One region of the Mycobacterium burgundiense genome, then DNA from elsewhere that is predicted to be linked to it. Evidence: riboswitches for the same ligand, from Rfam matches in the RefSeq annotation. Region 1 holds a riboswitch; the other holds the start of a gene.
What was found. Region 1 has a riboswitch for thiamine pyrophosphate ahead of thiO (glycine oxidase ThiO). Riboswitches for the same ligand answer to the same signal wherever they lie in the genome.
Positions count from the first base shown of each region.

Region 2: it holds a riboswitch for thiamine pyrophosphate, as region 1 does, so the genes downstream of both, RCP80_RS01815 (ECF transporter S component) here and thiO (glycine oxidase ThiO) in region 1, are expected to answer to the same signal.

Region 1 is NZ_OY726397.1:4,305,823-4,311,561, forward strand. Features, by position in the region: gene thiG (thiazole synthase) at 1-435, opposite strand, end outside; gene thiS (sulfur carrier protein ThiS) at 440-637, opposite strand; gene thiO (glycine oxidase ThiO) at 634-1,662, opposite strand; TPP riboswitch at 1,651-1,780, opposite strand; gene thiE (thiamine phosphate synthase) at 1,832-2,512, shown strand; gene RCP80_RS20575 (NUDIX hydrolase) at 2,493-2,990, opposite strand; gene glnX (protein kinase G-activating protein GlnX) at 3,155-4,474, shown strand; gene RCP80_RS20585 (glutamate ABC transporter substrate-binding protein) at 4,471-5,454, shown strand; gene RCP80_RS20590 (serine/threonine-protein kinase PknG) at 5,462-5,739, shown strand, end outside.
Region 2 is NZ_OY726397.1:384,691-390,429, forward strand. Features, by position in the region: gene RCP80_RS01805 (CbtA family protein) at 1-707, shown strand, start outside; gene RCP80_RS01810 (histidine phosphatase family protein) at 726-1,271, shown strand; TPP riboswitch at 1,315-1,426, shown strand; gene RCP80_RS01815 (ECF transporter S component) at 1,420-2,058, shown strand; gene RCP80_RS01820 (ABC transporter ATP-binding protein) at 2,055-3,533, shown strand; gene RCP80_RS01825 (energy-coupling factor transporter transmembrane component T family protein) at 3,530-4,309, shown strand; gene RCP80_RS01830 (nucleoside/nucleotide kinase family protein) at 4,296-4,820, shown strand; gene RCP80_RS01835 (serine hydrolase) at 4,834-5,739, opposite strand, start outside.

The DNA.
Region 1 (5,739 bases):
CGCGCAGCCGATGTCCTCGAGGCGCCGCGCCAGCACTGGGTCGTCGTTGGTGTAGGGCAGCACCACGAACCCGTCGTCCACCAATTGTTCTGCGGCCCGCACCAATTCGACGGCATCGGGCAGCAGGGTGCGCTCGTCGGCGATGACCTCCAGCTTCACCCAGTTGGTCTGCAGCGCTTCGCGCGCCAGCTGCGCGGTGAGCACGGCCTCGGCCGCGCCGCGGCAACCCGCGGTGTTGGGCAGCGTCATGATGCCGAGCCGGTTGAGCAGATCCAAGACCCCGGTGCCGGTTTCGGCGTCGATGCGGCGCATGGCCACGGTCGTCAGTTCGGTGCCGGAGGCAACGAGCGCCTCCTCGAGTACCGCGAGGTTGGCGGCACCGCCGGTGCCCATGATCAACCGCGAGCCGAACTTGCGGTCCGCGATCGTCAGCATCGCATCAGCCACCCTGCACCGCCGTCACCACTTCCACTCGGGCGCCGTCGGAAAGCACGGTGTGCCAATCGGATCGGGGCAGTACCGCCCAGTCCAGGGCCACGGCAATCCCCTTGTCCGGGAAACCGAGGCGGTCCATCAGCGCCTCCACCGTGGTGGCCTCGTCGAGCTCGACCTGTTCGTCGTTCACCAGGATCATCACGGGACAACACTCACTTTCAATTCGTTGGCAATGCGTTCGGCGGTCCAGGGGGCAAGTAGGAAACCCGAGCGGCCGTGCCCGGCGGCCACCAGCGTGCGCTCGTCGAGGCGCTGCACGATCGGGAGATTGTCGGGGGTCATCGGCCGCAGCCCGGCACCGCACTCGGCCAGTTCGTAGTCGCCGAGGGCCGGCATCACCTCGCAGGCGTCGTCGAGCAGTTCCCGCACCCCGGCGACCGCGGGCGCGGTGTCGCGGCCGTGTTCGTACTGGGTGGCGCCGACCACCACGCCGTCGTGCCGCGGCACCAGATACACCTGCCGGCCGTGCACCCGGGCGCGAATGACGCGGCGCGGCACCGGCATGCTGCCCTTGCGCCGGCGCAGCCGCAGCACCTCGCCCTTGACCGCGCGCACCGGCAGGCCCGGCCAGAGCGACGGCGCATCCAACCCGTTGGCGATCACCACGGTCTCGGCGTCGACGTCGGCGAGATCGTTGACCGGTCCGGCCCACTGCACCCCGATTCGCTCGCAGTGGTCCGCGAGCCCCGCCACCACCGCGCGGTTGTCCACCGCCAGTTCGGTACCCGCGCAGAAGCCATGCCGGATGCCCTGCGCGAGCAGCGGTTCGATATCGCGCGCCGCGGTGGTCGGCTGCACCGGGTGGCCTTGGGCGGCCAACCAGTCCCCGACGGTCTTCAGGTCGGCGGCGTCAGCGCGGTCCACGGCCACCACCAACGACTCATGGGCGGTCACCACCTCCGGCGGCAGGCCGTCCAGATACGAGCCCGGACCCGCGGCGCGCCACAGCGCCAGCGAGGCCAGCCCGATGCGCAGCAGTTCCTCTTCGCCGGGCCAGCCCTCGCTGTGCGGGGCGAGCATGCCGCCGGCCACCCAGGAGGCCCCCGGCACCTCGGTGCGGTGCACCCGGACCGCCCAACCGTCCTGCGCGGTCCGGCGGGCCACCGACAGTCCGATGACGCCACCGCCGATGACGGCCACGCTCCGAGCGCAATCTCGGGGGCTCATGCTTCCTCCCTTCGCCGGCATGACCCGGATCAGGTGCGACGGTAAGGACCGGTTGCCGTCGAACGCGACGAGCAGGTCCACTCTCAGCCCGGTCCGCCGGGCTCCCGTGATTCCTCTTGACCAGGGTACTCACCACCCGGGCGATAGCCTGAACGGCGTGACCCCACCCATGCCGCTGCCGTTGGATCGACTGGCCACCGCCCGCTTGTATCTGTGCACCGATGCGCGCCGCGAACGCGGCGACCTCGCGGAGTTCGCCGAGGCCGCCCTCGCCGGCGGGGTCGACATCATCCAGCTGCGCGACAAGGGCTCGCCCGGGGAGCGGCAGTTCGGTCCGCTCGAGGCCGCCCACGAACTCGCGGCGCTGGAGATCCTGGCGGACGCGGCCCGCCGGCACGGCGCGCTGTTCGCCGTCAACGACCGCGCCGACATCGCCCGCGCCGCCGAATCCGATGTCCTGCACCTCGGCCAGGACGACCTGCCGCTGTACGTCGCGCGCGACATCATCGGCGCCCGGCAAGTGATCGGCCGGTCCACCCATGACGAGGCGCAGGCGCGGGCCGCGATCGAGGAATCGGTGGACTACTTCTGTGTCGGTCCCTGCTGGCCGACGCCGACCAAACCGGGCCGCGCCGCCCCGGGCCTGGAGCTGATCCGGACCGTCGCGGCCTGGCGGCCCGGCAAACCGTGGTTCGCCATCGGCGGCATCGATGAACAGCGACTACCGGAGGTCATCGAGGCCGGTGCCCGCCGGGTGGTGGTGGTGCGGGCGATCACGGCCGCCGACGACCCGGCGGCGGCCGCGCGACGGTTGGTGGCGGCGCTCGAGGCTAACGGAACACCGGGATAGTGGCCGCGACCTCGCGCAGCCGCGGCCAGCTGGCCGCGAACCCCGGATGCAGCGGCAGGTCGGTGACCTCGTCCTCGGCGACCCAGCGCAGCTCGGAGCTCTCCCGGTTGGGCACGGTGTCCAGCGGTGTCGGCGCGTCGGCGATCACGGTCGTATAGGTCCAGTGCGTATCGCGGCCACTGGATCCGACCTCGGCGGTCACCACGCTGATGCGCACCGTGACCTGAGCGGCGGCCAAGCCCGCCTCCTCGTGGGCCTCGCGCACCGCGGCCTCCTCGACGGTTTCGTGGCTGTCGCGGGCTCCGCCGGGCAGGCCCCAGGTGCCGCCCTGATGGCTCCACGGGGCCCGGTGCTGCAGCAGCACGACGGCCGTGCCATCGGCCCGCGGCGCCCGCAACAACAGCCCCGCCGCACCGTGGCGGCCCCAGTAGTGCGCCCCGTTATCCGAAACCACCCAGCCGTCACCATCGCCACGCACGGGCCTAAGGATAGGCGGACGCGGATTTCGGTTGGTGCCCTGCTCGGTGGCGCTCTCGGGGCGATCACCTCCCATCCGCCACACGAGCCTCATAGAATCGCCTGTGGAGACGGATCGGGACGCACAGAACGCACATCGGATTCCAGAGTGAAGGGGCCGCAGCCGTGACGGTGGAGCTGGCGCACCCGTCCACTGAGCCGCTGGCGTCCCGGTCGCCCGACGAGCCGGCGCACCCGCGCTGGTGGTTCCTCTGGACCACCCCGGGCCGCATCCTGGCGCTCGGCGTCATCCTCGCCACCCTGGGGGTGGCCAGCGCGTTCGCCACCTCGACCACGATCGACTACCGACAGCAGGCGTTGACGACGGTGCTCAACCACACCGAGCCGTTGTCGTTCGCGGCCGGTGAGTTGTACACCACGCTGTCGGTCGCCGACGCCGCGGCCGCGACCGCCTTCATCGCCGGGGCCGAACCGCGGCCGGTCCGGCAGCGCTACGAGCAGGCCATCACCAACGCCGCCGCGGCGCTCACCCGCGCGGCCAGCGGCCTGACCGACGAGTCGATGCGCGAGCTGACCGCGCAGATCAACGCGAACCTGGCGGTGTACACCGGGGTGATCGAGACCGCGCGCACCAACAACCGGGCCGGCAACCCGGTGGGCTCCTCGTACCTGTCGGAGGCCTCGTCGCTGATGCAGGAGACCATCCTGCCCGACGCCCAACGGCTCTATCAGGAGACGTCGTCCCGGGTGGACGAGGAGACCACCTCCTCGACCCGGATCCCGTCCCCGGTGATCCTGATCGTCACCGCCACCATTCTCTTCGGCGCGTTCGCGCACCGCTGGCTGGCGCGGCGCACCCGGCGCCGGGTCAACATCGGGCTGGTCGCGGGCGGGCTGGCCATCATGGTCATGGTGGTCTGGGTGGGCACCGCGCTGGTGATCTCGACCGCGGTGAGCCGCAGCGCCCAGAACACCGCGGCCGCGTCCTTGAAGACCGTGACGAATCTGGCGATCGCGGCCCAGCAAGCGCGCGCCGACGAGACGCTGTCGCTGATCCGGCGCGGCGACGAGGACGTCCGTAAGCAGTCGTACTACCAGCGCATCGAGACCATGCAGCAGCAGCTCGCCGAGTATCTCGAGCGCGACGACGCGATCGACAAGACGGCGCTGGCCGAGGCCGACGAGCTGCTGGCGAAGTGGCGCGCCGCCGACGAGCGCATCAACGCCTACATCTCGGTCGGCAACTATCAGGCCGCGACCCAGGTGGCGCTCGGCACCGGCCAGGACGACTCCACCCCGGCGTTCGACAAGCTCGAGGCGGCGCTGTCCGACGGCATCGAGAAGAGCCGCGAGCGGCTGCGCAGCGACATCGCCCGCGCCCGCCGGACCTTGGCGGGAGCCACCGTGGGCGCCGTGGTGCTGTCGCTGGGCGCGGCCATCGCCGTCGCGCTCGGGTTGTGGCCGCGCATGGGCGAGTACCGATGATCGCCGGCCTGCGACGACTCGGCGCCGCGCTGGCCGCGGTCGCGGTGTCCGCCGCCCTGGTGACCGGGTGCGCGCAGCCCGCGCCGCCACCGGCGGTGCCCGGACTGACGTTGGCGCCGCCGACGCCGGCCGGACTCGAGGAGCTGATACCGGCGGGTCCCGCGCTGCCCGACGCCGACGAGCAGGACTGCGATCCCACCGCGAGTCTGCGGCCGTTCCCCGACCGCGAGCAGGCCCGGGCCGCCGTGGCCAACATCCGCAACCGCGGCCGGTTGATCGTCGGACTCGACATCGGCAACAACCTGTTCTCGTTCCGCGACCCCATCACCGGGGCCATCACCGGATTCGACGTCGACATCGCCGGCGAGGTGGCCCGCGACATCTTCGGCACCCCGACGCAGGTCGAATACCGGATCCTGTCGTCGGCCGGCCGGATCACCGCACTGCGCAACAATCAGGTCGATATCGTGGTCAAGACCATGACCATCACCTGTGAACGACGCGAGCTGGTGGAGTTCTCGACGGTGTATCTGACGGCCTACCAACGGATTCTGGTGCCGCGCGACTCGTCGATCACCCGCGCCTCGGATTTGTCCGGGCGGCGGGTCTGCGCGGTCGAGGGCACCACGTCGTTACAGCGGATCCGGGAGATCGCCCCTCCGCCGATCATCATCTCGGTGGTGACGTGGGCGGACTGCCTGGTGGCCATGCAGCAGCGTCAGGTCGACGCGGTCAGCACCGACGACACCATCCTGGCCGGCCTGGCCGCCCAGGATCCGTTCCTGCACATCGTCGGTCCGAGCATGGCCCAGGAGCCCTACGGCATCGGCATCAACCAGGACAACACCGGGCTGGTGCGCTTCGTCAACGGCACCCTGGAGCGGATCCGACGCGACGGCACCTGGAACACGCTGTACCGCAGGTGGTTATCGGTGCTCGGCCCGGCGCCGGCGCCCCCGACCGCGAGATACCGGGACTAGGTCGGCCGTGGCGGAAAACGAGGACGAGGGACCGAGCACCCAGCCGGCCGACGTGCTGCTGGACTCGGCCTCGACGCTGCGCCCGATGGCCACCCAGGCCATCTTCCGGCCCCAGTTCGACGACGACGACTACCCGTCGGACACCGCGGGCACCGAACCGCACGACCACCCGACCACGGCCACCCGGGCCATCGCGCCGGCACGGCGCCTCGGCGGCGGTCTGGTCGAGATCCCCCGGGTGCCCGAGATCGATCCGCTCGCCGCCCTGATGACCAATCCGGTTGT
Region 2 (5,739 bases), 1.5 Mb from region 1:
AGGACGGCGTCGGCGCCGCGCGTGAGGCGCTGCACAGCGCCGCCGAACACGCCCACCAGCACGGCCACAGCCACGGCGAAGAGGGCGCGGCCATCACCCGCGCGGTGCAGGCCAATATCGGCATGGGGCTGGGACTGCTGGGGTTCAGTGTGGCAATGGCGGCGCTGCTGGCGATCGTGTTCTGCGTGCTGTACGGCCGCGCGCAGCTGTCCGCGCGGTTGCTGTCGGTGCTGATCGCCGGGGGCATGTTCGTCGCGCTGTGGTTGGTGCCGGCGCTGAAGTATCCGCCGAACCCGCCCGCGGTCAGCCTCGACGAGACCATCAACCAGCGCACGCTGCTGTACCTGCTGCTGGTCGCGTTGTCGGCGGTGCTGTTCGCCGCCGCCGTCTACCTCGGTAGCCGGTTGGCGCCCAAGCTCGGCGCCTGGAACGCGACGTTGGCCGGCGCCGCCGGATACCTGGTCGCGGTCGCGATCGTGATGCTGATTCTGCCGACCATCGACGAGACCCCGGGACCCATCGTGGATGCGGCCGGCACCATCGTGTTCGACGGCTTCCCCGCCGACGACCTCTACGAGTTCCGGTTGTTCTCGCTGGGCACTCAGATCGTGATGTGGGCCGCCATCGGGCTGGTCTTCGCCGCGTTGGTGTCCCGGCTGCTCGAGGGCAAACGGCAGCAGAGCACCGTCGGCGGCACGAGCGCGTAGCGCGCGCATCGAGTCGCCATGACTGAAGTCGTCCGGCTGACGCTGGTGTCGCACGCAATGACCGACGCCACGTCAGCCGGACGCTTCGCGTTGGATGAGCCACTGTCCCGGCTCGGGCGACGCCAACTCGAATCCGGCTCTGGCCCTGATGATTTCGAGTACGCACTGTGCGGACCGGAGTTGCGTACCCGAGAGACCGCCGAGCTGGCCGGGCTCCCCGCCGAACCCGAGCCGGCCCTGGCGGACCTCGATGTCGGCCGGTGGAGCGGCGTCGAACTGGCCGCCGTCGATCCGCATGATCTCGATTGTTGGCTGACCGACCCCACCGCGGCGCCGCACGGCGGCGAGTCGATCGTCGAGCTGGTGGTGCGGGTGCGGGCCTGGCTGGCAGGGTTGGTCGAGCGACCCGCCCGGATTTGCGCCATCACCCATCCCGCGGTGATCCGCGCCGCCGTCGTCGTGGTCCTGGACGCCCCGCCGGCGTCGTTCTGGCGCATCGACGTGGCCCCGCTGAGCCGGACGGTGCTGCATCACCGGACCGCGGGGTGGACCCTGCGCCGCTGACTGCAGGGCGCGAACGCCCTCGCGACTGCGCTACCTTGGTTCGGTAAACCCACGCGGGAGTGCACGCTGAAGTGCGCTGAGAGGACGGCTGAGCGCCGTCGACCGTATGCACCTGTCCGGGTAATGCCGGCGTAGGGAGTGTGATCCGATGACCAACGTTTCCGAACCCGATTTCGTCGGCCGCGGCGCCACCAACCGGGTGTATCGCTGGCGGGTGGTCGACATCGTGGTGGCCAGCGTGCTCGCCGTCGCCGCCGGATTGGTCTTCGTGCTGTGGAACATCGCCTCCAACCCGCTGACCGCACCGCTGGGCGCGCTGCTGCCCGGCCTGCAGGCGTTGGCCGGCGGTGGCTGGCTGTTCGCGGGGGTGCTGGTCGCGATGGTGATCCGCAAGCCCGGCGCTGCGATCTACGGTGAACTCGTCGCGGCCACGGTCTCGGCGCTGGTCGGCAACCAGTGGGGCGTGTTGACGCTGGTTTCCGGGCTGGTTCAGGGCCTGGGCGCCGAACTGGTGTTCGCGATCTTCCTGTATCGGGTGTGGAACCTGCCGGTCGCGGTGCTCGCCGGTGCGGTCGCCGGCGTCGCGATGGCGGCGAACGACCTCGTGCTCTGGTACCCCGGGGCCGCGGCGGCATTCGCCGTCACCTACACCGTCGCCGGGATCGTCTCCGGGGCGGTCATCGCCGGCGCCCTGTCCTGGTACGCGGTGCGCGGGCTCGCCAAGACCGGCGCGCTGTCGCGGTTTGCCTCGGGCCGGACGGGGTCGCGCAGCGACCTCACGCGGTGAGCACGATCGGACCCTCGAGCGGTGCCGCCGTCGCCGCGCGCGGCTGGTCCTGGCGGCATGCGGGCCGGCCCCGCTACGCGGTGCGCGACCTCGACCTCGATATCGCCGCAGGCGAACGGGTATTGCTGCTGGGGGCCAGCGGGTCCGGCAAATCCACGCTGCTGCAAGGGCTGGCCGGTCTCTTGGGGGGTCACGAAGAAGGTGACGAGGGCGGTCGGTTGCTGATCGACGGCGCACCGCCGGGTGAGCGCCGCAGCCGCATCGGCATGGTGCTGCAGAATCCCGCCTCGCAGGTCATCCTGTCCCGAGTCGGTGACGACGTGGCGTTCGGAATGGAGAACTTCAACGTCGCGCCGCAGCTCATCTGGCCGCGGGTGCGACGGGCGCTGGCCGCCGTCGGCCTCAGCGCCCCGTTGCAACACGACACCGCCAAACTGTCCGGCGGACAACAGCAACGGCTTGCGCTGGCCGGTGTGCTGGCCATGAATCCCGGCCTGATCCTGTTGGACGAGCCCACGGCCAACCTGGATCCGGCCGGCGTCGTGGAGGTCCGCGACGCGGTTGCCGCGGTGGTGGAGCAGACCGGCGCTACGCTCGTGGTCGTCGAGCATCGCACCGAGGTGTGGCTGCCGGTGGTGGACCGGTTGGTCGTGCTGGGCGCCGCCGGCGACGTCATCGCCGACGGGGCGCCGGCCGACGTCATCGCCACCCATCGCGACGGACTGACCCGCGCCGGAGTGTGGGTGCCCGGAGTCGCACTGCCGCAGGTCTCCCGAACCGGCCCGGTGGGCCGACCGTTGTTACGTGCCAGTGCGCTCTCGGCCGGTTACTCATCCGGGACACCAACGGACGCCATCGATTTCGACATCAGTCGCGGCGCCACCACCGTCATCTCCGGCCCCAACGGCGCGGGCAAGTCCGCGCTGGCATTGACCCTCGGCGGCCTGCTCCCGCCCCGCGCGGGCCGGCTCGAGGCCTGCGGCGGATTTGCGCCGGCACCGCAGCGCCCCGAACCCATCCGGTGGCGGTCCCGCGAACTGCTCACCCGCGTCGGCAGCGTGTTCCAGAACCCCGAGCACCAATTCCTCACCGGCAGCGTGCGCGACGAACTGGCGTGCGGACCCCGTGCCCTCAAGACGGCTGAGGCCGCAGTGGCCAAACGCTGTGACGACCTGCTGGAGCGACTGCGGCTCACGGGCTTGGCCGAGGCGAATCCGTACACGCTGTCCGGGGGCGAGCAGCGCAGGCTGTCGGTGGCGACCATCCTGGCGACACAGCCCGACGTGATCATCCTCGACGAGCCCACCTTCGGCCAGGACCGCAATACCTGGGCCGAGCTGGTCGCCCTGCTCGCCGAGATGGTCGGCGAGGGCACCGCTGTCGTCGCCGTCACCCACGACCTGCACTTCGCCGAACTGCTGGCCGACCGGCGCATCGAGTTGCGGGCCCCGGACGTCACGAAGTCCGGGCGATGAGCAGCGCGACGGCCGTGGCGGTGCAGCGGGCCGCAATCAATCCGGTCGCGAAACTGATTGCGGCCCTGGTGATCGCGCTCGGCCTGGTCTCCAGTCTGGACTGGGTTTCGGCACTGACGGCACTGGTGCTCGAGCTCGCGTTGGTTTTGGTGCTCCGAGTCCCGTTGCGACAGATTTTGATTCGCGGTGCACTGCTGGCGGTCGTGGCCGCGCTCACCGCGGTGACGATACTGCTGTACGGACAATCCAGCGGCACCGTGCACTGGCACTTCCTGTTGATCACCATCAGTGACGGCTCAATCACGTTGGCCTTGGCCACCTTTCTGCGCGTCCTCGCCATCGCCCTGCCGTCGGTGCTGCTCTTCATCGACACCGATCCGACCGAGCTCGCCGATGGCCTCGGACAGGTGCTTCGGCTGCCGTCCCGGTTTGTGTTGGGCGCGCTGGCCGGGCTGCGGTTGGTCGGGTTGCTCGGGCAGGACTGGCGGTATCTGGGTTATGCGCGCCGTGCCCGGGGGGTCGCGGACCGGGGTCGGCTGCGGCGCGCGGCCGGCCAGGCGTTCGCGTTGCTGGTGTTCGCGATCCGACGCGGCTCGATGTTGGCGACCGCGATGGAGGCCCGCGGCTTCGGCGCCTACCCGACCCGGACCTGGGCGCGGCCCGCCCGATTCGGCGGCCGCGACCTCGCATTGATCCTCGCGGCGTTCGGCATCGTCGCCGTCGCGGTCGGGATGTCGATCGGAACCGGCCACTGGAGCTTCATTGGAAATCTCTGAGCTGGTGCGCCGGCTACCCGCCGGCGCCAGAACCGTGTTGATCGACGGCCGATCGGGTGCGGGCAAGACCGATCTGGCGGCCGCGCTGCAACGCGCCTGGGCCGACAGCGCCGTGATCAGCCTCGACGACATCTACCCCGGCTGGGACGGGCTGTCCTGGGCCGGCGAACACATCCGCGGCGCGCTCTTGGAACCGCGCGCGTCGGGGCGGCCCGGTCGGTGGCGACGCTGGGACTGGGCCACCGACGCGCCCGCCGAATGGCACACCGTCGCGCCCGGGCAACGCGTGATCGTGGAGGGCGTGGGGACGCTGACCGCGGCTAACCGGGCCCTGGCGGACCTGGGGATCTGGGTGGAGGCATCGGACGCCGACCGCAAGCGCCGGGCGCTGCTGCGCGACGGTGACACCTATGCGCCGCACTGGGACCGGTGGGCGCGGCAGGAACGGGACTTCATCGCTGCGCACGATCCGCGCACGGTCGCCGATCTCATTTTTCCGAACCCGGCGTAACCGTGGCCGCGGGTCACCCGACGGGGATCAGCCCGAACATCTGCTTGATCGTCATCATCAACCACCCCGCGGTGGCCGGGCTGTGATAGCGCGGCCAGTTCATCTGCAGGCTCAGCACCCAGGGCTGGCCGGTGCGGTCGACCGCGTACCAGCTGAACGTCAGATCGCCGGGCAGGTTGCCGGCCTTCGCCGCAATGTAGGGCCACTGCTCGCGGTCGAGATCGATGCCCGGAATCGCCGAGACCAGGTCTTTCACCGGGGCGGTGGGCCCGGTCGCCCCGGACTGCAGCCCGGCGTGCACCCGGCAGATGTCCTCGGCGCTGCCGTACCACTCCGCGCCGAACGGCGAGGCCGGCGAGTGGGTGCGTTCCGGATCGGGCTGGTACGGGCGGGATTTGGCATCCCGCAGCATCTGGGCGCGGCCCTCGCGGGAGGCGTGCTTCCATTCCTCGCGGACATCCGGTTGGCCCCAGCCGACCGAGAACAACTCCCGCATGGTGGGGAACGGGGTCATGCTGGCGGGATCGTGATGGCCCGCGTCGACGAGGGCCTGCTCGACCGCGTGGGTGCCGACGCGGTGGATCAACAGGTCGGTGGCCATGTTGTCGCTGTTGGCGATCATCTTCTCGGCGAGGTCCCGTACCGGCACCTTCGAACCCGGCGGGAGCTTGTCGAAACCGGAGGATCCGACGGCCTTGGTGGCCTCGGTGATCACCAGTTCCTCATCCCACGACAACGCCCCGGCCCGCACCTGCTCGGCCACGGCGAAGAGCACGTAGAGCTTGAAGATCGAGGCCAACGGCAGGGATTCGGCGGTGTTGGCGCCGGCCAACTGTCGGCATTGCCCGTCCACGATCCGCGACACCCGATACGAGTACCGCGCGCCGGTCTTGGACAGCACGTCGTCGACGTCGTCCCA